One region of the Variovorax sp. AB1(2024) genome, then DNA from elsewhere that is predicted to be linked to it. Evidence: predicted binding sites of a transcription regulator. Region 1 holds the regulator's gene; each other region holds the start of a gene.

What was found. Region 1 encodes sigma-54, which starts transcription at its own class of promoters, with help from an activator protein. Its sites were predicted from a motif close to TGGCANGNAANCTGCTTT; they were not measured.
Region 2: a site for sigma-54 is predicted at 3,645-3,662, ahead of WIX39_RS18410 (transglutaminase family protein). Genes of this name have one in related genera too.
Region 3: a site for sigma-54 is predicted at 2,302-2,319, ahead of WIX39_RS13360 (ammonium transporter). Genes of this name have one in related genera too.
Region 4: a site for sigma-54 is predicted at 2,129-2,146, ahead of WIX39_RS05595 (TorF family putative porin). Genes of this name have one in related genera too.

The regions. Positions count from the first base shown of each region.
Region 1 covers NZ_JBBHKP020000001.1:1,460,522-1,466,039, reverse strand. Annotated here, with positions in the region: gene WIX39_RS06995 (hypothetical protein) at 1-229, opposite strand, end outside; gene WIX39_RS06990 (LysE family translocator) at 375-1,019, shown strand; gene WIX39_RS06985 (phospholipase D family protein) at 1,048-2,649, opposite strand; gene WIX39_RS06980 (RNA polymerase factor sigma-54) at 2,660-4,267, opposite strand; gene lptB (LPS export ABC transporter ATP-binding protein) at 4,288-5,082, opposite strand; gene lptA (lipopolysaccharide transport periplasmic protein LptA) at 5,079-5,518, opposite strand, start outside.
Region 2 covers NZ_JBBHKP020000001.1:3,950,652-3,956,169, reverse strand. Annotated here, with positions in the region: gene WIX39_RS18420 (glycerophosphodiester phosphodiesterase) at 1-958, shown strand, start outside; gene WIX39_RS18415 (alpha/beta hydrolase family protein) at 976-2,505, opposite strand; gene WIX39_RS18410 (transglutaminase family protein) at 2,704-3,603, opposite strand; gene WIX39_RS18405 (antibiotic biosynthesis monooxygenase family protein) at 3,746-4,078, shown strand; gene mnmC (FAD-dependent 5-carboxymethylaminomethyl-2-thiouridine(34) oxidoreductase MnmC) at 4,102-5,518, opposite strand, start outside.
Region 3 covers NZ_JBBHKP020000001.1:2,867,184-2,872,701, forward strand. Annotated here, with positions in the region: gene WIX39_RS13345 (PaaI family thioesterase) at 1-25, shown strand, start outside; gene WIX39_RS13350 (acyltransferase family protein) at 1-1,178, opposite strand, end outside; gene WIX39_RS13355 (LytTR family DNA-binding domain-containing protein) at 1,335-2,237, shown strand; gene WIX39_RS13360 (ammonium transporter) at 2,390-3,592, shown strand; gene WIX39_RS13365 (succinylglutamate desuccinylase/aspartoacylase domain-containing protein) at 3,673-4,608, shown strand; gene WIX39_RS13370 (DoxX family protein) at 4,640-5,017, shown strand; gene WIX39_RS13375 (HepT-like ribonuclease domain-containing protein) at 5,014-5,235, opposite strand; gene WIX39_RS13380 (nucleotidyltransferase family protein) at 5,232-5,518, opposite strand, start outside.
Region 4 covers NZ_JBBHKP020000001.1:1,160,568-1,166,085, reverse strand. Annotated here, with positions in the region: gene WIX39_RS05605 (ammonium transporter) at 1-784, opposite strand, end outside; gene glnK (P-II family nitrogen regulator) at 814-1,152, opposite strand; gene WIX39_RS05595 (TorF family putative porin) at 1,220-2,086, opposite strand; gene WIX39_RS05590 (YifB family Mg chelatase-like AAA ATPase) at 2,303-3,847, shown strand; gene WIX39_RS05585 (serine/threonine protein kinase) at 3,873-5,518, opposite strand, start outside.

The sequences.
Region 1 (5,518 bases):
TCGCGGCCAGCGGTTCGTCGCCGTCGTCCTTCGGGGATTTCAGCCAGTCGCGGGCGGCCATCAGGGCACGCGGAAGATTCAGCAAGACCAGCATCCAGGCACCCATCGCCACCGCCATCACCGCACCGAACAGCAGTTGCTCGGCCAGCGGCGCATCGCTCCAGTAGAAGAAGCTCAGCAAACAGGACAGGATCAATGCCCAGATGGCCAGAAGGTAGAGATTTTTCATTTTTGTGCACCGCGGAAGTCGGTACACAAAATGTAAACGAAAACATAATTTTAGTACTACTTAAAGTTTACTTTTCAGTCGTTGATCAGCGTGACTTTCTCCACGCTATTCACCCATTTCAAATTTCCACCAAGAGGCAGCCCCGATGGACAACACCCTTTCCTTGCTAGGCATCGCCGGCGCGATGGCGGTGGGCGCGATGAGCCCGGGCCCGAGTTTCGTGATGGTGGCGCGCACGGCCGTGGTCTCGCGCGGCGACGGGCTGGCTGCGGCGCTGGGCATGGGGGCTGGCGGACTGGTCTTCGCCATCGCGGCGCTTGCGGGACTGCAGGCGGCGTTCCTGGCGGTGCCGGGGCTCTACCTGGCGATAAAAGGCTTCGGCGGCGCCTACCTCGTCTACCTGGGTTTTCGCATCTGCCGCGGCGCGCGCCAGCCACTGGCCGTGACACCCGATGTGGGTAACTCCCCCGGCCGGCAGGGGCGTGGCGGCCGCACCTTCCTGCTGGGCCTGGCGACCCAGGTCAGCAACCCGAAGACGGCCGTGGTCTACGCCAGCATCTTCGCCGCCTTCCTGCCGCGCGAGGTGCCGCTGGTGCTGGCGCTGGCGGTGCCGGCCGTGATCTTCTGCATCGAGACCGGCTGGTACGCCATCGTGGCGCTGGCGCTTTCCTCGGCGGCGCCGCGCTCGGCCTACCTGCGCTACAAGGCCTGGATCGACCGCGCGGCCGGCGGCGTGATGGGGCTGCTGGGGGTGCGGCTGGTCTGGTCGGCCTTGCGCGGCGGCCACTGACCGGGCACCGGCCGCGCCTGAAGCAGGCCTAGAGCAGGCTCTCGGGCGTCAGCGGCGCCAGCAGTTCGAGCATGGTGCGGTCCCAGAAGCCCGAATCGGGCTCCTCGTGCAGCACCGTGATCTGGCCGGCATCGTCGCTGACCCATTCGATGCGCCCGTCGTTGTTGCCTTCGGCAAAGCGCAGCCGGTAGGCGCCCTGCTGCTTGAGCACGTCGAGCAGCTTGAGCATCTGCTGCGCCATTTCGGGGCTGTGGATGATCAGGCCGATCTCGGTGTTCTGCGATTCCGAGCGCGGATCGAAATTCATCGAACCCACGAACAGCGTGCGCCGGTCGATCACCGCCGACTTCGCATGCAGCCGCCCGACCGTGGTGCCGAAAAGCCCCAGCCGCACGCTGCGCCGGGTGCGCGTGGAGCTCAGCTCGTACAGGTCGGCGCCGAGCTTGAGCATGTCGGGCCGGTAGCGGCGGTAGGCGGTGTGCACCAGCGGCTCGTCGGTGGCTGCCAGCGAATTGGTGACCACGCTGATCTTCACGCCGCGCCCGCGGATCTCGCGCATCACCTCGAGCCCCGTGGCGCCCGGTATCAGGTAGGGCGAGACGATGGTGACCTCGGCGCGCGCGCGGCGCATCTGCTCGACCACGTTGTAGCGCACGCTGTCGACGTCCAGCAGCGGCACGCCGCCGTACGACGCGGTCTTGCCGATCACGCGGTCGGGCGAGTCGGCATAGGCCTCGGCCAGGGTCCAGATCAGGCCCAGCCTGCCGGCGTTCAGGTCGTCGGCGATCGGGCTGTAGCCCAGCAGGTCGTTGGGCGCGGGCGGCGGCGGCGGCGGGGTGGTGTCGGCGCCGGTGGCGGCGTCGAAGCGGCGCTGCAGCTCCTCGCGCGAAAGGCTGCTCGCCACCACCGACTGCACGGGGCGCACATAGGTGCTGTTCCAGTACTGGTCGAACAGGCTGCCGAGCCGGGGAATGAGCGCGCCGGTCACGAAGGTGTCGAGGTCGAGAAAGTTCTCGCCCGCCGTGCGCGTGAAGTACTGGTTGCCGATGTTGCGCCCGCCCGCCACCGCCATCGCGCCGTCGGCGATGAACAGCTTGTTGTGCATGCGGCGGTTCACGCGGCTGAAGTCGAACAGCGAAGCCGCGAAGCGCCTGACCAGGCTGCTGCGCCCTGCCGGGAACGGGTTGAACAGCCGCAGCTCTACATTCGGCGTGGCGGCAAAGCCGAGCAGCAGTTCGTCTTCGCCCGATGTGTAGAGGTCGTCCATGAGCACCCGCACGCGCACGCCGCGCAGGGCGGCGTCGCGCAGGGTGCGCAGCAGGTAGCGGCCGGTCTCGTCGTTCTCGATCTGGTAGTACTGCACGTCCAGCGTGCGCTGGGCGCGGCGCGCCAGCTCGATGCGGGTGGCGAAGGCGAAGTCGCCGCCGGGCATCAGGCGAAAGCCGCTCAGGTCGGGGTCGGGCTGGGCCGCCATCGCGAGCTTGCCGAGCGCGGTGTCGGGCGACACGGCCATGGCCTTGGTGGGCGGGCGCGGCGCCTCGTCGGGCAGGGTGGCGCAGCCGCTGAACAGCAGCACGGCCAGCAAAGCGATCACCCAATGGCCCCAGCGCGACATCGGGAGACGGCTCATCGAAGGCTTTCTACAGGGCCTTGCGCAGGTTGGCGGGCGCAATGCGCAAGGCTTCGCGGTACTTGGCCACGGTGCGGCGCGCGCACTCGATGCCCTGCTCCTTCAGCATCTCGGAGATCTGGCTGTCCGACAGCGGCTTCTTGATGCTCTCGGAGCTCACGAACTGCTTGATCAGCGCGCGCACCGCCGTGCTCGACGCATTGCCGCCGGTCTCGGTGCCCAGCGCCGAGCCGAAGAAATACTTCAGCTCGACCGTGCCGAACGGCGTGGCCATGTACTTGGCGGTGGTCACGCGCGAGATGGTGGATTCGTGCAGGCCCAGTTCGTCCGCAATTTCGCGCAGCACCAGCGGGCGCATGGCCAGCTCGCCGTGCACGAAGTAGCTCTTCTGGCGCTCGACGATGGCGTTGCTCACGCGCAGGATGGTGTCGAAGCGCTGCTGGATGTTCTTGATGAACCAGCGCGCCTCCTGCAGCCGCTGCGACAGCGCCTGGCTGCCCTCGCCCTTGTGCGACTTGAGCGCGCCGGCATAGATGTCGTGCACGCGCAGGCGCGGCATGACCTCGGGATTCAGCATGACGCGGAACTTGACGTTGGTGCCGCGTCCGGTCTTGGTGACGATCACGTCGGGAATGACGATGTTGCGCTCGACGTCGACGAAACGGCGCCCCGGCTTGGGCTCCAGCCGCGCAATGACCTGCAGCGCCGAGCGCACCAGCTCTTCGCTGCTGCGGGTGAGCGTGGCCAGGCGCTTGAAGTCGCGCCGCGCGAGCAGTTCCATCGGCTGCTTGCAGATGGCGATCGCGGTCTTGTAGACCTGTGCCTGCTCTTCGTCTTCGTCGTCGTCCTCGGCGGCCAGCGCGCGCAGCTGGATGCTCAGGCATTCGCCGAGGTCGCGCGCCCCCACGCCCACCGGCTCCAGGCTCTGCAGCAGGCCGAGCGCCACCTGGAAGTGGTGCACCAGGTCGTCGAACTGGTCGTTGTCGTCGCCGGCCAGGCCCGAGGCCAGCGCAGGCAGGGAGTCTTCGAGGTAGCCGTCGTCGTTGAGCGACTCGATCAGGAAGCGCAGCGCGGCGCTGTCGTTCTCGCTCAGGCGCAGGCTCAGCGCCTGGCGGTGCAGGAACGACTGCAGCGATTCCTGGCTGCGCGCGAGTTCGGTGGCGTCGGCGCGTTCGTCGTCGCCCAGGTTGTTCTGGCGCGCGGGAGCGTCGCTGCCCCACTCGCTGTCGTCGGGCGCCATGTCGACGGTGCCGTCGCCTTCCCAGTCGGGCTCGCGCTCGGCGATCTCGGCGGCGGGGCCGTCGGAGTCGGCCGTGGTGGTGGTGGCGGTCTCGGTCGAGGCGGTGGAGGTGCTGGCGGGCGGCGGGGTGAAGTCGCTCTCGCCGTCGCCGCCGTCACTGCCGTCATCGCGCGCAGCGGGGGCGTCGGCGGTGTCGAGCCCGAACTCCTCGCGCGCCGCTTCTTCCGCGGTGCGCTCGAGGAAGGGGTTCTCGTCGAGCATCTGCTCCACTTCCTGGCTCAGTTCGAGCGTGGAGAGTTGGAGCAGCCTGATCGACTGCTGCAGCTGGGGCGTCAACGCCAAGTGCTGCGAGACGCGAAGGGACAGCCCTTGCTTCATGTGGAGAACCCGACCCTTCCTTACATACGGAAGTGTTCGCCTAGGTACACCCTGCGTACCTCGGCGTTGTCGACGATCTCCGAGGGCGTACCTTGTGCCAGCACATGCCCGTCGCTGATGATGAACGCGTGATCGCAGATGCCCAGCGTTTCGCGCACGTTGTGGTCGGTGATGAGCACGCCGATGCCGCGCTCTTTCAGGAAGCTGATGATCCGCTGGATTTCGATGACGGCGATCGGGTCGATGCCGGCGAAGGGTTCGTCCAGCAGGATGAAGCGCGGCTGGGTGGCCAGGGCGCGTGCGATCTCGACGCGGCGTCGCTCGCCGCCCGACAGCGCCAACGCCGGCGAATCGCGCAGGTGGTCGACGCGCAGGTCGGCCAGCAGTTCGGACAGGCGCTCTTCCATGTGCTGCTTGGACAGCGGCGCGAGCTTGCCGCTCGCGTCGGGCTCGTGCTGCAGTTCGAGCACGGCGCGCACGTTTTCCTCCACCGTGAGCTTGCGGAAGATCGAGGCTTCCTGCGGCAGGTAGCTCAGGCCCATGCGCGCGCGGCGGTGGATGGGCATGTGGGCGATGGGCTCGCCGTCGATGGTGATCTCGCCCGCGTCGGCGCGCACCAGCCCGACGATCATGTAGAACGAGGTGGTCTTGCCGGCGCCGTTGGGGCCGAGCAGCCCGACGACTTCACCCTTCTGCACGTCGAGCGAGACGTCCTTCACGACCGTGCGGCTGCCGTAGCTCTTCTTCAGGCCGCGCGCCACCAGGCGACTGCCCGGTGCGCCGTTGGCTTCCTGGGTTCCAGCGGTTTCGATCACTTGCGGGTTTCTCCATCGCCACCGAGCGTGGTGGTCGAGCGCAGGCCCGTGCCGGGCGCGGGCGTGGACGCTGCCGGCGCGGCCGGCTTGGCCCCGGCCGGTGCGCCGGGCGCGGGCGCCGTGGCGGCCTTGGGTGTCAGGATGGTCTTGACGCGGCCGCTCGGGGACGACGCGTTGACCGCGGTGTTCGGCGGCACGGTGGAACCGTTGACCGTGTAGGTGTCGTTGCTCTGGTCGTAGACGATCAGGGCGCCGGTGCTCACGTCGTTCGGCGTGGAACCGAGCAGGCGGCGCATTTCCGCGTTGCGGATGAACTTGACGTTGTCGGCACGGCTGTCGTACTCGATGACTTCGGACTCGCCCTCGATCCACTCGTCGGGGGCGTTGCGCTTCTGCTTGTAATAGGCCCGCTTGCCGGGTGCCGCCGTGACCACGC
Region 2 (5,518 bases), 2.5 Mb from region 1:
CGGAGCCGACTTCATCGAGCCTGACCTCGTGCCCACCAAGGACGGCGAACTCGTTGCCCGCCACGAGAACGCCATTGCCATCGTCAAGGACGGAAACCTCGTCGAGGCCACCACCAACGTGGCCGACGTGCCTAAGTTCGCCAGCCGCATGACCACCAAGGTGATCGACGGTACCTCGGTCACCGGCTGGTTCACCGAGGACTTCACGCTGGCCGAGCTGAAGGAGCTCAAGGCCCGTGAGCGCATTCCGAAGCTGCGCCCGGCGAACGTGTCGTACAACGACCAGTTCCAGGTGCCCACGCTCGACGAAGTGATCCAGCTCGCCAAGTCGCAGTCGGTGGCCAAGGGCCGCGTGATCGGCGTCTACCCCGAGACCAAGCACCCGACCTACTTCCGCTCGATCGGCCTGCCGCTGGAGAAGAAGCTGATCGACACGCTGCAGAAGCACGACCTGAACAAGGCCGAGGCGCCGGTGTTCGTGCAGTCCTTCGAAACCGGCAACCTGAAGGACATCCGCCTGAAGAGCACGGTGAAGATCGTCCAGCTCATCGACGGGCAGGGCGCGCCCTACGACCTCGTGGCCCTGAGCGACAAGCGCACCTACGCCGATCTCGTGAAACCCGAAGGCCTGGCGGAGATCGCGACCTACGCGCAGGGCATCGGCGTGGCCAAGGCGCGCGTGATCCCGGTGGCGGACGGCAAGCTCGGCGCACCGACCACGCTCGTGAAGGACGCGCACGACAGGAAGCTGCTGGTCCATGTCTGGACGATCCGCCCGGAGAACAACTTCCTGCCGGACAGCCTCAAGAAAGAGCCGAAGACCGATCCGACCGCATACGGCGACACCGCCGGGGAGATCAAGGCCTTCCTTGACGCAGGCATCGACGGCCTCTTCGCCGACAGCCCCGCCACGGCGGTGCCGGCGGTCAGGGCGTATCGCGCGGCACGGCGCAACTAGGGCGCGCTGAACTCAGATCAGATCGGTGGCGAGCAGGACGGCAGGAGCGGGCGCACGTTGATCGTGCTCGAGCCATCGTCCACGCTCACCGCGTTGCGGGTGAAGTTGCAGCCGTACCTCGAATCCTTGATCGTGGAAGGGGTCAGAACGTCGTCGCCGGCGGGCTTCGCGTTGTTGTCCTTTTCCCAGCCGATCATGGCGACGAAGGCTTCCTCCTGCTCCTTGATGGTGAAGTCGCAATGGGTGATGCCGCGGATGGCGCGCTGCACCAGCCACTGGCTGTTGCCCTTGGCCGCCACGCGCCTGTTGTAGATCTGTTCCATGCTGAAGGGCACGTACATGTCGCCAAGCGTGTGCAGCGTGACCACCGGGATCTTGAACTCGCCGTTGACCTTGGGAATCCAGCGCAGGCCGTCGGTGCGCAGGCGGTTCGCGTCCGGTGCGGCCGTGAGCTTCTGGGCGAGCGCGTTGAGTTCGTCCGATGCGGTGGTGTCGCCGTCGATCTTGTAGACGAAGCGGTTGGTGTCCAGCGTGCTCTTGTTGAGGATGCCGTTGACCGTGCCGTCACTGCCGAACACGCCCCACACCGCCTGGAACGAGCGGCCGTTCTGCAAGGAGAAGTTGAACAGGGGCCGCGGTCCGCCGGTCAGGTTCTCGAGCACCGAGGCGTACTGGTTTCCGACAGTGCCGTTGGGCGCGATGGCCGTGGCCGAGAAGGTGGAGAAGAGCGCCGGGGTGACCTGCGCCGCGATGTCCGCCCATTTGGGTGTCGGATAGCTCGCTTTCCCTGCCAGCGCCTGCGCCGCCACCTGCGCGGCGGCAAAGTAGTCGAACAGCTCCGTGTCGCCCACCACGCCGCACATCGGCACCGCGCCGTTGTACTTCACCTTGTGGTTGGCCGTGGCGTAGGTTTCGTCCTCGATGGCAGCCGCCGTGATGTGGCCGCCCATCGAATGGCCGGTGATGAATATCTTCGACGGCGCGGCCAGGTTGCGGCCGCGGGCCTTGGCGATGGCGTTGAACTGCAGGGCGAGGGCGTTGGTGTCTTCCACGCCGGCGCGCACGTCGTAGTAGTTCTTGCTGTAACTGGAGGCGGCCCAGGCGTAGCCGTTCTGGATCAGGTAGCGGCGGATGGTGGGCGTGCCGGCTTGCAGCAGGTTGCCTTCGCCCGCATAGCCGTGCGCATACATCACGAGCTGGCCGTTCCAGTTGGCGGGCACCTCGACGTTGTACTGGGCCCCACCCAGCATGCCGGCCCAGCGGCTGGTCGTGCTGTTGTCGACCGTGTCGCTGCCGTCCGCGGCGAGCGCGGCGAAGGTGGTGGCCGAGGGATCCGCCGGCGCGAACGAATTGCGGCTGTCCTGCAGGCGGGTTTCTTCGGCGACGGGAGCGGGGGGCGGCGCGGGAGGCGGCGGTGCGGCAGGCGCGGGTGCGGGCGTGGGCGCGGGAATGAAGCCGAGGCTGTTGCCGCCGCCGCCTCCACCGCCGCAGGATGCGACCGCGAGGCTGGCTGCCAGTGCAAGAAGTGTCAGGCGTGCTGAATGCATGGGGTGTCTCTCTCCGTTCTTGTGAGTTCTCGAGAAGAAATGACCGGCGCGGCGCTGCACCCGCGATCGTTCAGAACGATCGTGCTATTTCGCTGGCCGGCGGCGCAGCGTAGAGGTGTTGGGGAATGTGGCGCTGCGGGGTTTCCCGCAACGGCTATCGCCTGCGCGACAGCAGCCGTCGATCGGCGGGGGCGCGCCTCAGTTCTTGCGGCGCGTGACCACCACCGTCGCCTCTAGGCCTTCGTAGGCCTCTGCATCGCCGTACCAGCTGCCGGAGATCGGCGCCGCCTGTGCCGGATCGCGCGTGACGCCGACGCGGATCAGCTGGCCGCTGCCCATCAGGTTGTTGGTCGGGTCGAAGGCCATCCAGCCGATGCCCGGCAGGTAGGCCTGCAGCCAGGCATGCGTGGTGCCGGCGCCGGTCATCGAATCGCCCTTGGCCTGCGCCGCGGTGTCGAGCGCGGCGTCGTAGATGTAGCCGGAGACGAAGCGCGTGGCGATGCCCAGGCGCCGCGCCGCTTCCATCATCAGCAGCGCGTAGTCGCGGCAGCTGCCGCTGCCCAGCGCCAGGGTGGCGAGCGGTGTCTGGGTGCCTTCTTCGTCGCGCGCCTTGTATTCGAGGCTCTGGCCGATGTGCGCGTTCATGCGCGCGAGCACCTCGCGCGTGCTGTTGGGCTTGTCGGTGTGCAGGAACTGGTGGGCCCAGCGGATCAGCGTGCCCTGCGTGTCGTCGTCGTGGTGCGGGCGCAGGTAGTGCTCGAGGTCCAGGCGCTCCTGCACCGTATAGGCGAAGGGCAGGAATTCGGCGGCCGGGTCGAGCGCCAGCTGGTCCTGCTGGGCAGGCACATGCTCGATGGTGAACGAGCACACGATGCGCAGCTCGGTCGCCTCGCCCATCGGCTGCACCAGCGCGACGGAATTGGAGTGCGGGTCCTGGATGAGTCGGGTGAATGCCTCCGGGCTCACCTGCAGGTCGGTGGCGAGCACGCGCAGGTCATGGCTGTCGCGCGGTCGGAACATCACGCGGTGCAGACCGAAAGTGACCGGCTTGTTGTAGCGGTAGACGGTGGTGTGCTTGATGTCGTATTGGGTGGCCATGCGATGCATTCTCACGCGTTCGAATGACGGGCGGTTGGTTGATTGCAGTACCCATGCCGCAGAATCAGCCCCCGTTTGGCCCCCGTTCGGCCCGCACCGGGCCGGGCTTTTGCCGACTTTTCCGGGAGGTTTCGATTCCGCCATGTACTCCGCTACCTTCATCTTTGCCAAGAAGCAGTTCGACGACGAGTTCCACCGCCTCGACCAGACCATCGCCGCCGCGGCGAAGTCGCTGCCCGGCTACCTGGGCGAGGAGACGTGGGAGAACCCCGGCAACGGGCTGGTGTCGAACGTCTACTACTGGGACTCGCTGGACAGCCTGCAGGCGCTGATCCGCCACCCCGTGCACCAGCAAGCGAAGGCCGCGCAGGCGAACTGGCTCGACGGGTACAAGGTCGTGATTTCCGAGGTGCTGCGCACCTACGGCGACACCCGCATCGACCACATGCTGGCGCCTTCGCGGCAGCCCGGCTGACGACCTGCCCGAACGGGCGCGCCTCAGAGGCGCTGGGTGCCCAGCGCCTTGGCCAGCGTGGCTGGCAGTGGCAGCGGCTCGGCATGCCACTGCGCGGCCAGCAGTTCGGCGCACAGCGCCGCGAAGCTGAGGCCGCGCGAGCCCAGTGCGGTGCAGGCCCAGAGGCCCGTGGCGGAGCCGTCGAGCGGGCCGACCAGCGGGCGGCGGTCGCCTGAGGCGCAGCGGATGCCCACCCAGCTTTCGACATCGCCGCTCAAGAACGACGGCGCCAGCGCTGCGGCGGAAGCGGGATGCAACCGGCTCAGCCGTTCGCGGTTCGCATCGGCGTCGGCCGCTGTCGCTGCGAGGTCGGTGCTGTCGCGGTCGAAGGTCGCACCGGCCAGCCAGATCGGGGCGCCGGCGCCGTTGGGTACATGGGCGATCAGGTGGCCATCGCCGTTGATCGGGGTTGCGGGCAACGCGGCGCCATCGGGCATGGGCCCCCAGGCGACCTGGCCGCGCACCGGCTGCAGCGGAAGGGCGGGTGCGAAGCGGCCTGATTCATGGCCGGCGCAGACGACCACGCGGTCCGCCTCGGCCAGCAGCTGGCCGGCCGGGTCATGCAACTGCCAGGGTCCGCCAGGCTCCCGCTCCACCCGCGCCACACGGCAACCGCCGCGGAATTCGACGCCCGGCTGGCGCAGCCAGGCTGCGATCAGCCGGTGCGGCCGCACCCACGCCGCCTGCCCATGCCAGAGCGCGGCGGTGTCGCCGGGCAGGCCGACAGTGGCCAGTTGCCCGTCGTTCGCGGGCCAGGACTCGTTGGGGCCGCTGGCGCTCCAGCCGGCAGGCACGCGCACGTCGCCGTCAGGCCGGCGCTCGAGCACGCCGCTGGCGCGCCAGTCGCGGCCTTCTTCCAGCAGCCTCTCGAGTTCCGTCCAGGTGACGCGGATGCCGGCGCGCGTGAGCCGCGACAGCAGCGCGTCGTCCGGCGACACATGCGGCGCGAGCATGCCCACGGGCAGCCCCGACGCACCGGAGGCTGGCCAGTCGGCCGCGTCGAGCACGGTGACCCGCCAGCCGCGCCGCGCCAGGCTCGCCGCCACCGCCGCACCGGCCAGGCCGGCGCCGACGACGGCGCAGCGCCCCGGCGCCCCGATGCGCTCGGGCACGGGTTCGCGCCGGCGCACCGTCCAGGCGGGTGCGAACACGCCGCGCAGGCAGTCTCGCTTGGGTGGCAGGCCCTGGTGTTTCTCGACCGTGAAGCCGTATTGGGCCAGCGCATCGCGGATCGCCCGCGCGATGGTCCAGGTGGCGATGCGGGTGTCTTGCCGTGCGAAGCGCGACACGGCCTTCAGCGTGTCCGCCGACCACATGCCGGGGTTCTGCTGCGGGCTGAAGCCATCAAGAAAGATGCTGTCGGCGTCGAAGCGCTGCGCGCGCAGCATCGGCTGCACGTCG
Region 3 (5,518 bases), 1.4 Mb from region 1:
GGCTGCCGCGAAGCCGGCCGCCTGAGCTTCAGCCCGAACAGCGGCCGCAGGAAGTTGACGCGGCGGACCAGCCCGTCGGTCAGCGCCCAGCAGCCGAAGATGGTCAAAGCCACCAGCAGCGCGGGCTCTACCACCGGCCCGAGCGCGAGCGGGGCCAGCAGCACCGCACCGATGATGATCAGCGTCTGGTGCAGCACGTACCACGGGTACACCGACTCGTTGGCCCAACGCAGCCAGGGCCAGGGCCGGTTCAGGTACCGGTGCCCGTAGCCCAGGATGGCCGAGACCGTCAGCCACAGGTAGAGCACGCGCAGCACGTCCATCGACAGCCCCGAGGGCGGCCCGCTGGTGACGGCGCGCAGCGCGAAGAAAGTGGCGATCACCGCGAGCGCCAGCGCAAGGGACACCCGGCGCAGCCGCTCCAGTTCCTTCCAGACGCCGGTGTCCACGCCCATCCAGTAGCCATAGAGGAACATCGTGAAATAGATGCTGTGCAGATGGAAGTCGCGCACCAAGTTGTGGGTGGCCGGAAAGCGCGAGGCCAGCAGCATCGTCCACAGCAGCAGCGGCACAGCCGGCAGCAACAGCAGCTTCCAGCCGCGCAGTCCGTTGAAGCCGCGCCGCACCCGCTGGCCGGCGGCGGACTTCCACAGCGGCAGTGTCAGCGCCACCAGTGCCGTGTAGGTGAACAGGTAGGGCAGGTACCAGAGGTGGTTCCAGGTGATGCCGAAATCCGCGCCATCGAAGGCCTGCTTCGGCCACGGCGCACTCATCGACAAGTAGCGCAGCAGGAAGGCGCCGAAGCCCGGCGCCACCATCCCGTTGGCCACGCCCTGCGCGTAGGCCTGGTAGGGCACGATCACCGCCATGCCGAAGGCCAGCGGCAGCATCAGCCGCAGGCCCCGGCTGCGCAGCAGCGCCCAGGTGCCCTGGCCGCGGCTCAGGAAGCCCAGCGACACGCCGGAGATGAGGAACACCAGGTCCATGCGCCAGAGGTTGAGCATGGCCATCGGCCAGCGCAGCCATTCGGCCTCGTGAGGGCTCTTGAGGTGCCAGTGCCAGCCGGCCACGTAGTACATGCCCACGTGATAGAGGATGACGAACAGGAATGCCAGCGCGCGCAGGGCGTCGATGTCGTGGCGGCGATGGTCTGGCGGGATGTAGGCGGCGGTGTGCATCTTGGGGGGCCTCGAATCTGGAAGGCTGCGATGTTCGGCCGCACGGCCCCGCGGCGGCGCGCCGCCGGGACGGATTGCCCCCGCTTTGTGACGAGCGGTGGCCCCCAGGGACGAAATTCGCCGGCCCCAGGGGGCGATTTCGCGAGAATTCCGGGCATGGGCGATCCACGCAAGAACCTCTACGAACGCTACGAGCCGATCCGCCGCTATGTCGAGGTGGGCTTCTGGATCGTGCTGATGACGCTGCAGGCCGCGTTCAGCACCCTGGTCGCGATCGCCGATGTCGGCAATCGCGCGGTGCCGCATGCCCGCTGGGAAGTCGTCACCTGGGAGGTGTCGAGCCACTTCGTGCTGTTGCCGCTGGTGCCGGCGCTGGTGGCCATCGAACGCTGGCTGGCGCCGCTGGCGAGCAGGCACTGGGTCCGCTTCCTGGCCTGGCACCTGGCAGCCAGCGTGGCGGTCAGCGTGGTCCATGTGGCCGGCATGTTCGGGCTGCGCTCGCTGGTCTATTCGATGGCCGGCGAGCACTACGGCTTTTCCAGCTGGACCGCCCAGTGGGGCTATGAGTACCTGAAGGACGTGCGGGTATACGCCAGCATGATTTTCGGCATCTGGGTCTACCGGCGGTTCCTGCTGCGGCTGCAGGGAGAAGCCCGGGTGCTCGATGCGCCGGAGGAGGGGGTGACAGAGGCGGCGCCCTCCATGCCGCAAGCACCCCCACCACCGCCCCCGCGCCCCGAACGATTCCTCGTGCGAAAGCTGCGCCGCGAATTCCTCATCGCCGCCACCGACATCGACTGGCTGCAGGCCGAGGGCAACTATGTCGGCCTGCACGTCAACGGCCACGATTACCTGCTGCGCGCCACGCTCACCGACTTCCTGACCCAGCTCGACCCCGACCGCTTCGCGCGCGTGCACCGCAGCCACGCGGTGAACCTGGGTCGCGTCAAGGAAATCGAGCCGCTGGACGGCGGCGACGCCCGCCTGCACATGCACGACGGCACCACGGTGCCCTGCAGCCGCCGCTACCGGGACGCACTGCGCGCCGGCGCGGGCTGATCCGGTGCGCGAACGGGCTGGGCAAGCCCGTTATTGGTTCGTTCTGCACCATCAAAGAGCTTTCAGGCACCTTTTTTGCTTGCTTATGGCGCCGCTCCGAGCAATTCGGGTGCGTTGCACCAAATCAAACCAAAAAACTGCAAGAAGCTTCAATGGACGCACTCAAACAGGGCGCTGACGCGCTGTTCATCCTTCTCGGCGCGATCATGGTGTTGGCCATGCATGCCGGTTTTGCCTTTCTGGAGCTCGGCACCGTCCGAAAGAAGAACCAGGTCAATGCGCTGGTGAAGATCCTGGTCGACTTCTCGGTGTCGACCATCGTGTACTTCCTGGTGGGCTACGGCGTGGCCTACGGCACGCATTTCTTCGTGAGCGCCACTGAACTGTCGGCAAGAAGCGGCTACGAGCTGGTGAAGTTCTTCTTCCTGCTGACCTTTGCGGCGGCCATTCCGGCCATCATCTCGGGCGGCATCGCGGAGCGCGCCAAGTTCTGGCCGCAGCTCATCGCCACGGCGGTGATCGTCGGCTTCGTCTATCCGCTGTACGAAGGCATCGCGTGGAACAAGCACTTCGGCATCCAGGGCTGGATAGCGTCGCTCACCGGCCACGAATTCCATGACTTCGCGGGTTCGGTGGTGGTGCATGCCGTGGGCGGCTGGCTCGCGCTGCCGGCCGTGCTGCTGCTGGGCGCGCGGCGCAACCGCTACCGGGGCGACGGCTCGCTCAGCGCGCACCCGCCGTCGAACATTCCGTTCCTGGCGCTCGGCGCATGGGTGCTGTGCGTGGGCTGGTTCGGCTTCAACGTGATGAGCGCGCAGAGCATCGACAAGATCTCCGGCCTCGTCGCCGTCAACTCGCTGATGGCGATGGTCGGCGGCACGCTGGTCGCGCTGGCCATGGGCAAGAACGACCCCGGCTTCGTCTACAACGGCCCGCTCGCGGGGCTGGTGGCCATCTGCGCCGGCTCCGACCTGATGCACCCGCTGGGCGCGCTGGTGGTGGGCGGCGTGGCCGGCGCGATCTTCGTCAAGATGTTCACGCTGGTGCAGAACAGATGGAAGATCGACGACGTGCTCGGCGTGTGGCCGCTGCACGGCCTGTGCGGCACCTGGGGCGGCATCGCCGCGGGCATCTTCGGCACGCAGGCGCTGGGCGGCATGGGCGGGGTGAACGTGTGGGCGCAGCTGATCGGCACGCTGATGGGCGTCGTCTGGGCCGGCCTGGCAGGGTGGGCGGTGTACGGCGCGCTGAAGAAGGCGGTCGGGCTGCGGCTGACGCAGGAAGAGGAATACGACGGGGCGGACCTGTCGATCCACCATATTTCGGCGACGCCGGAGCGTGAAGTGAACTGGTAATGGGCCCTGGCGGCGTGCGAGGCGCGAAACGGCCATCTGTAGCAAACTTGCCGGCTGCTTCGCTCACTCCCCACAGCCCCATGACCCAACTGCCTCCCGCCCTCGAAGTCCTCCCCCGCGACCTCTCCGCCTATCGCAAGGGCAACGTCGGCATCGACTACGTGCACCGCTTCGAGTCGGGCAAGCCCGGCCCGCACGTGCTGATCAACGCGCTCACGCACGGCAACGAGATCTGCGGCATGACCGCCGCCACGCACCTGCTCGACAACAACGTGCGCCCGAAGATCGGCACGCTCACCGTGGCCTTCTCCAACATCGAGGCCTACGAGTCGTTCAAGGAAGAGGCGCCCTTCGACAGCCGCCAGATCGTGCACAACCTGAACCGCATCTGGTCGCCCGAGTGGCTCGACGGCACGGAAGACAGCCCCGAACTGCGCCGCGCGCGCATCCTGCGCCCGGTGGTGGAGGCGGCCGACCACATCCTCGACATCCATTCGACCAGCCAGCCCGTGGTGCCGTTCTGGGTGTACCCGGCGTTCGAGCGCAACGCCAAGGTCGCGCTGGCCATCGGACGCCCGTCGGTGCACCTGGTGATGCCCGACGGCCTGGGCTCGGGCACGCCGCTGATCCAGTACGGCAGCCATGGCGGCCCGGACGGCAAGGGCGTGGCGATGGTGGTCGAGTGCGGCCAGCACTTCCTGCGCTCCGCGTCGGAGCTCGCGACCGCCGTCACCTACGATTTCCTCGCGTATTTCGGCCTCGTCGACAAGGACCCGGCCACGCCGCCGCCCGAGGCGCAACGCCGCTTCCAGCTGCTGCAGACCTACGTCATCAAGTCGGAAGACTTCGCGTTCGTGCGCCCGCTGATCGGCTTCGAGACCTTTGCCAAGGGCGAGTTGATCGCCACCAACGGCGACGAAGAGATTCGCGCGCTGTGCGACGACTGCACGATCTTCATGCCCGCGCAGCGCACGATCGTCGGGCGCGAAGCCGTGTACCTGACCAAGCCGCTGTGAGGCCGGCTGTTCGATGACCACGATCCCCGCCATGAGTCGCTGGCGCGTGGCGGGGCTGGTGTTCGTCTTCCTGTGGTTCGCCATCGGCGGCGTCGCGCATTTCGTGGCGACCGAAGCCGAGATGCGAATCGTGCCGCCGTGGATTCCGTGGCCGCGCGAGACCGTGTGGGTGAGCGCCGTCTTCGAACTGCTGGGCGCGGCCGGTTTGCTGTGGCGGCCGACGCGCCGGGCTGCGGGAGTCGGGCTGTTCCTGCTGACTCTTGCGGTAACGCCCGCGAATGTCTACATGCTGCAGCGGGCGGACTTGTTCGCGAACGTGCCTTACTGGGCGCTGGTGGCGCGGCTGCCTTTGCAGGTGGTGTTGCTGGCGGTGATTGCGTGGAGTACGGCGCGGCCGAAGGCGACTTAGGCGAGCGGGGTCGACTTTGCTATCTGCACGCGAAGCGGCCGCAAATCGTTCTGCACTGTCTGCCAGACGATGGTGTGATCGACAGTGAAATAGCCATGCGAGAGCGCGTTTCGCATTTCGTATGCGATGCGCCAGGGAATTTCAGGGTGCATCGACGAAAACTCCGGATGAATATGGCCCAGATAGTCCACGACTCGCCGCGGATCGCTGCGACTCATAGAGGCACCGCTTCGCGCAGAACACGATCACGGAACTTGGGAGGCAGGCCGGCAGGGGTGAGTACATCCACCTCGATGCCAAGCAGGGCTTTCAGTTCGTAGCGAATGGCGCCAATGTCCATGAGCGTAGTTTGCTCGGTGGGGTCCACCAGCAGATCCAGGTCGCTGTCTGCACCGTCCTCGCCGCGCGATACGGAGCCGAACACCCGAACTCCGCTGACATGGTGACTCAGCGCGATCTCGCGAATGCGAGCGCGATGCAGGGACAAGGCTTCCGAAGGGC
Region 4 (5,518 bases), 300 kb from region 1:
CTTCCTTGCCGTAGCCGACGCGCTTGCCGACCATGTAGGCACCCACGAGACCGGCCACACCGGCGTTGATGTGCACCACGGTGCCGCCGGCGAAGTCCAGCGCGCCGTCCTTGCCCAGCAGGCCGCCGCCCCACACGATGTGGGCGATCGGCACGTAGCTGAAGGTGAACCACAGCACCGAGAACAGCAGCACGGCCGAGAACTTGGCGCGCTCCGCGAAGGCGCCGACGATCAGCGCCACGGTGATGGCCGCGAACGTGCCCTGGAAGGCGACGAACACGTATTCGGGAATGGTGGTCAGCGCACCGAAGGTTTCCTGCGTGATGCCCTTCATGAAGATCTTGTCGAATCCTCCGAAGAAGTTGCCGTCACCCGAGAAGGCCAGGCTGTAGCCGTAGACGGCCCACAGGATGCTGATGAGCGAGAAGATCACGAAGACCTGCATCAGCACCGACAGCATGTTCTTCGAACGGCCCAGGCCGCCGTAGAACAGCGCGAGGCCGGGGATGGTCATCAGGATCACGAGGAGGGTCGAAGTCAGCATCCAGGCGGTGTCGCCGGAGTCGATCTTCGGAGCCGGGGCAGCGGCGGGTGCGGCCGCGGGCGCCGCTGCGGCGGGTGCCGCGGCTGCATCGGCCGGAGCCGCCGCGGCGGGCGCTGCCGCTGCGGGAGCCGTTGCGGCCGGTGCCTCGGCAGCAGGCGCTGCCGGGGTCTGTGCGAAGCCGGAAGTACCGGCGGCAAGCACGCTCAAGCCGAGCGCAAGAGAGACAAGCAGTTTTTTCATAATCGTTGTTCTTTCGGGCCAGGACTCGATCAGAGGGCTTCGCGGCCCGTTTCGCCGGTGCGGATGCGAACGACCTGCTCGAGGTTGTAGACAAAAATCTTGCCGTCGCCGATCTTGCCGGTACGGGCGGCGCCTTCGACGGCTTCGATCACGCGATCCACGAGGTCGTCGGAGACGGCCGCCTCGATCTTCACCTTGGGCAGGAAGTCGACCACGTACTCCGCGCCGCGGTAGAGCTCGGTGTGGCCCTTCTGGCGTCCGAAGCCCTTCACCTCGGTGACGGTGATCCCCTGCACGCCGATGGCCGACAGTGCTTCGCGCACCTCGTCGAGCTTGAACGGTTTGATGATGGCTGTGACCAGCTTCATGAGTTTTCTCCTTTGGATGGAAATGAAACGATGCGGCAGCTTGGGCCGCATCTCGTTGTTCTGCTGCTTACAGCGTCTTCGTCAGCGTGAGGATGAAGCGCGCCTTGTTCGGCGAGTAGGTGGTCTGGCCGATGGGGCCGAAGCCGAGGTCGATGCCCGGGTTGGACACCGCGAGGTACGAGCTCTTCTTGTTGGCGCCCTGCACCGAGCCGGTCAGCGACAGGCCGTTGCCGAAGTCGTAGCTCGCGCCCACGTTGTAGTCCACGTAGCTCTTGTAGCCCAGGCTGCGGATGTCGCTGGACATGTTGGTGTAGCCCACGGCCGCCTTCAGCGTGACCTTGGGCACGATTTCCTTGCTGTACGACAGGTTCAGGTAGCCGGTGTTGGTGCCCTTCAGGCCCGAGCCGGCCTTGTTGCCGGCGTAGCCGAAGTAGTCCTTCGACACGGTGTGCGAGTACTTGGCGGTGAACGAACCGAAGGTTTCGTTGGCATAGGTCGCGCCGACGTACAGCTCGGTGGTGTTGCCCGCCGAGTTGCCCGGGTAGATGTAGGTGAGCGCACCCACGTCCATGTCGAGCGGGCCGGCCTTGAACTTGTAGCCGCCGTAGATGTCGCTCTCGATGCTGTTGCCCTTCTGCCAGTTGACGCTGGAGTTCCAGTTGCCCACGTAGAAGCCGCTGCTGCCGAAGGCGTAGTCGAAGCCGCCCTGGATCGCGGGCTTGAAGCCCTTGGTCTTGGCGTAGTCGTTCTTGCCGATCATGTCCTGGTCCTGGCCGCGGAACTTGTAGTTCGTGGTCAGCGAGACGTTGCCCGTGAAATCCGGGGCGGGCGCGGCGGCCGGGGCATCGGTCGTCGCCTGGGCCAGGGCTGCGCCCGAAGCGGTCAATGCAGCGGCCAGAACGATCATCGCCTTGGCGGCGGTACGGTGCGTCATCGGGAAACTCCTCGCAAGTGTGTTGTTGGACCTGAGAGGCTCAAAGCAGGGAGCGTGCCAAACTGCACAAATACCTGTGCCCCATGCGACTCGCCCGCGTCGTGTTGTGAGCGAAATCGTTACAACGCTTGTTTCGAGCGGTTGCGGCTTTCAACAGGTTCGCACCACCGCGGACACACCACAGATGGACGCACCATCTTGGGGACAGGGAGAGAAATGAGTTTGTCTTTGGTGCAGGGCCGAGCCTTGCTGGGGCTGGAAGCGGCCAGTGTCACGGTCGAGGTGCATCTGGCCAACGGCCTGCCCAGCTTCACGCTGGTCGGCCTGGCGGAAACCGAGGTCAAGGAAGCCCGCGAACGCGTGCGCTCGGCTATCCAGAACGCGGGGCTCGAATACCCCAACAACAAGAAGATAGTGGTGAACCTGGCCCCCGCGGACCTGCCCAAGGACTCCGGGCGCTTCGACCTGCCCATCGCGCTGGGCATCCTCGCGGCCAGCGGGCAGATCGACGGCGCCAGGCTGGCCGGACACGAGTTCGCGGGCGAACTGTCGCTCTCGGGCGAGCTGAGGCCGGTGCGCGGCGCCCTGGCCATGGCGCTGGCCCTGCACACGCGCGGCGTGGCGACGCGGCTGGTGCTGCCCCTGGACAGTGCGCACGAGGCCGCTCTGGTGCCCGACGGCGAGGTCTATGGCGCACGGCATCTGCTGGATGTGGTGCGGCAGTTCGTGGTCGACACCGAGGCAGCCTCGCAATGGCCCGATCCGCCGCCCGACGGCTGGGCGCGGATCCGTGCGGCGCCCGGCGCCAGCGCACCGCGCTACGCCGACCTGGCCGACGTCAAGGGGCACGCGGGCGCCAAACGCGCGCTGGAAATCGCCGCGGCCGGCGGCCACAGCCTGCTGATGATGGGCGAGCCGGGATCGGGCAAGTCGATGCTCGCGCAGCGCTTCGCGGGGCTGCTGCCGGCCATGAGCATCGAGGAGGCGCTCGAGAGCGCGGCGGTGGCCAGCCTGGGCGGCCGCTTCGCGACGGAGCGCTGGATGCTCCGGCCCACGTCTGCGCCGCATCACACGTCCAGCGCGGTGGCACTCGTAGGTGGCGGTTCTCCGCCCCGGCCCGGAGAGATCTCGCGCGCGCACCACGGCGTTCTCTTCTTGGACGAGTTTCCGGAATTCGCCCGCTCGGCGCTGGAGGCGCTGCGGGAGCCGCTGGAAACCGGCACCATCACCATTGCCCGCGCCGCCCGGAGTGCCGAATTCCCGGCCAGATTCCAGTTGATCGCCGCGATGAACCCCTGCCCTTGCGGCTACCTGGGTTCCGCTTCAAAAGCCTGCCGCTGCACGCCCGACCAGATCTCGCGCTACCAGGGCAAGCTCAGCGGCCCGCTGCTCGACCGCATCGACCTGCACATCGAGGTGCCCGCGGTGTCGGCGCAGCAACTGCTAGACGCGCCCCCCGGCGAATCGACGGAGAGCATCCGCGGCCGGGTGATCGCCGCGCGCGAACGTGCGATGCAGCGCCAGGGGTACGCCAACCAGTCGCTGCAGGGCAGCGCGATCGACCAGCACGCCGGCCTCGACGATGCGGCCCGCAAGTTCATGTTCAACGCGGCGGCCAAGCTGGGATGGTCCGCGCGCAGCACGCACCGCGCGCTGAAGGTGGCACGCACGATCGCGGACCTGGGGTCGGCGCAGGCGGTGCAGGTGGAGCATCTGGCGGAGGCGGTGCAGTACCGGCGGGCGCTGCGGGGCAGCGCCTGAAGAATCCGGAGGCAGCTGCAGCCCGCTACTTGAACTCGTGACTCACCACAGGCGCCGACTTGCTGTCCTGCACGGTCACCCGTTGCCGATACACCTCGAGGTCGCCGTTGCGCACCTCGATGTTGTAGATGCCGGGACGCAGCGGCAGCGACTTGAGCGGCGGGCTCACGCCGCGGTCGGCGCCGTCGACGAAGACCTGGCCCCAGGGGCGGATGTTGAGCACCACGCGGCCCATGCCCGGTGCGGCGGCGGTCGCGTCGGGCGCGGCCGGCACCGTGGGAGGAGACAGCCGGTTCAGCTCGGCAATGGCGTTGCGGGCGTCGCGGGCGTGCAGCCCTCGGCGGTAGCGGCGCAGGTAGGCCTCGTAGCCTTCGCGTGTGTTCTCGGCCTGGGCCAGGCTCCAGTCTTCCGCCTCGGCGGTCGCAAGCGCCGTATCGGCCGGTGTCGTGGCCGGCGGATTGACCGGCACGTTCTCGATCGGCGTCAGCGGTGCGCCGGCCGGCGTGGCAGGCGTTGCGGCCGGCGCACCGGCGACCGTGGTGCCGGCGCTGCCGCCAACAGCGGCCGGGGCCGTCGTCGGGCCTCCATCGGTGACAGGCGGAGTGGCTGCTGCCGGCGTGCCCGATGCGGCACCGGCATCGGTGGCCGGCGGAGGCATCACCGCGGGCGGCGACATGTTGCTCGACATCGGCGAAGCCGGCGGCGGCACCGGCACCATCGCGGTGGAGGTCTGCTGCGGCTTCATGCCGGAGGTCAGGCGCAGCCCGATCCAGCCACCCACGGCCACGAGCGCGAACACCAGCACACCCACCATGACCCAGGGCGGACGGCGCGACGACGCAGCTTTCTGCGTCCTGGTCTTCTTCACTGCCGGCGCCGGTGCCGGGGCCGGCGCCTCGACGGCAGCCACCGGCAAGGGTTCCAGCGGCACCGGCCCCGACATCGGCGAGAACTGCTGCGGCGCGAGCGGCGGAGGCGGAGGTGTCGACGACACGGGCGCCGCAGGAATGATCACCGCCGGCACGCCCATGCCGCTCACATAGATGTCGCCCAGCTTGACCAGCCCCAGTTCTGCGGCGAAGGCGGCCACGGTCTGCGTGCGGTCCTTGCTGTGCACGGCCAGGGTGTGGTCGACCGCGGCGCAGAAGCCCGGGCTCAGGTCGTCGCGGCCCATCGAAGACAGCGGCACGTAGGCGTCCTGCACGCTGCGCACCACGGCCGAGGGCGGCGGATGGCCGGTCACCGCACGGTAGAGCACGGCGCCCAGCGCGTACAGGTCGGTCCAGGGGCCCTGCAGCAGGGTGTTGTCGTCGGCGTACTGCTCGATGGGCGAGTAGCCCGACTTCACCATCACCGCCACCTCGTCGACCAGGTCGGCGATGGACTTTCGCGCCGCGCCGAAATCGAGCAGCACCGGCAGGTCGTCGGGCTGGATGAAGATGTTGTCGGGCGCGATGTCGCGGTGGAAGCACTGGCTGCGGTGCAGCGTCTCCAGTGCCCCCAGCAGCGGCCCCAGCATGCCGAGCAGCCAAGCCTCGTTAATGCGGCCGGGTTCGTCTTCGGCAAGGCGCCTCAGGGTGCGGCCCTTGTAGAGCTGGATCGCCATGTAGGCGGTCGAGTTGGCCTCCCAGAAACGATGCACGCGCACGAGCGCGGGATGGCTGAACTGCG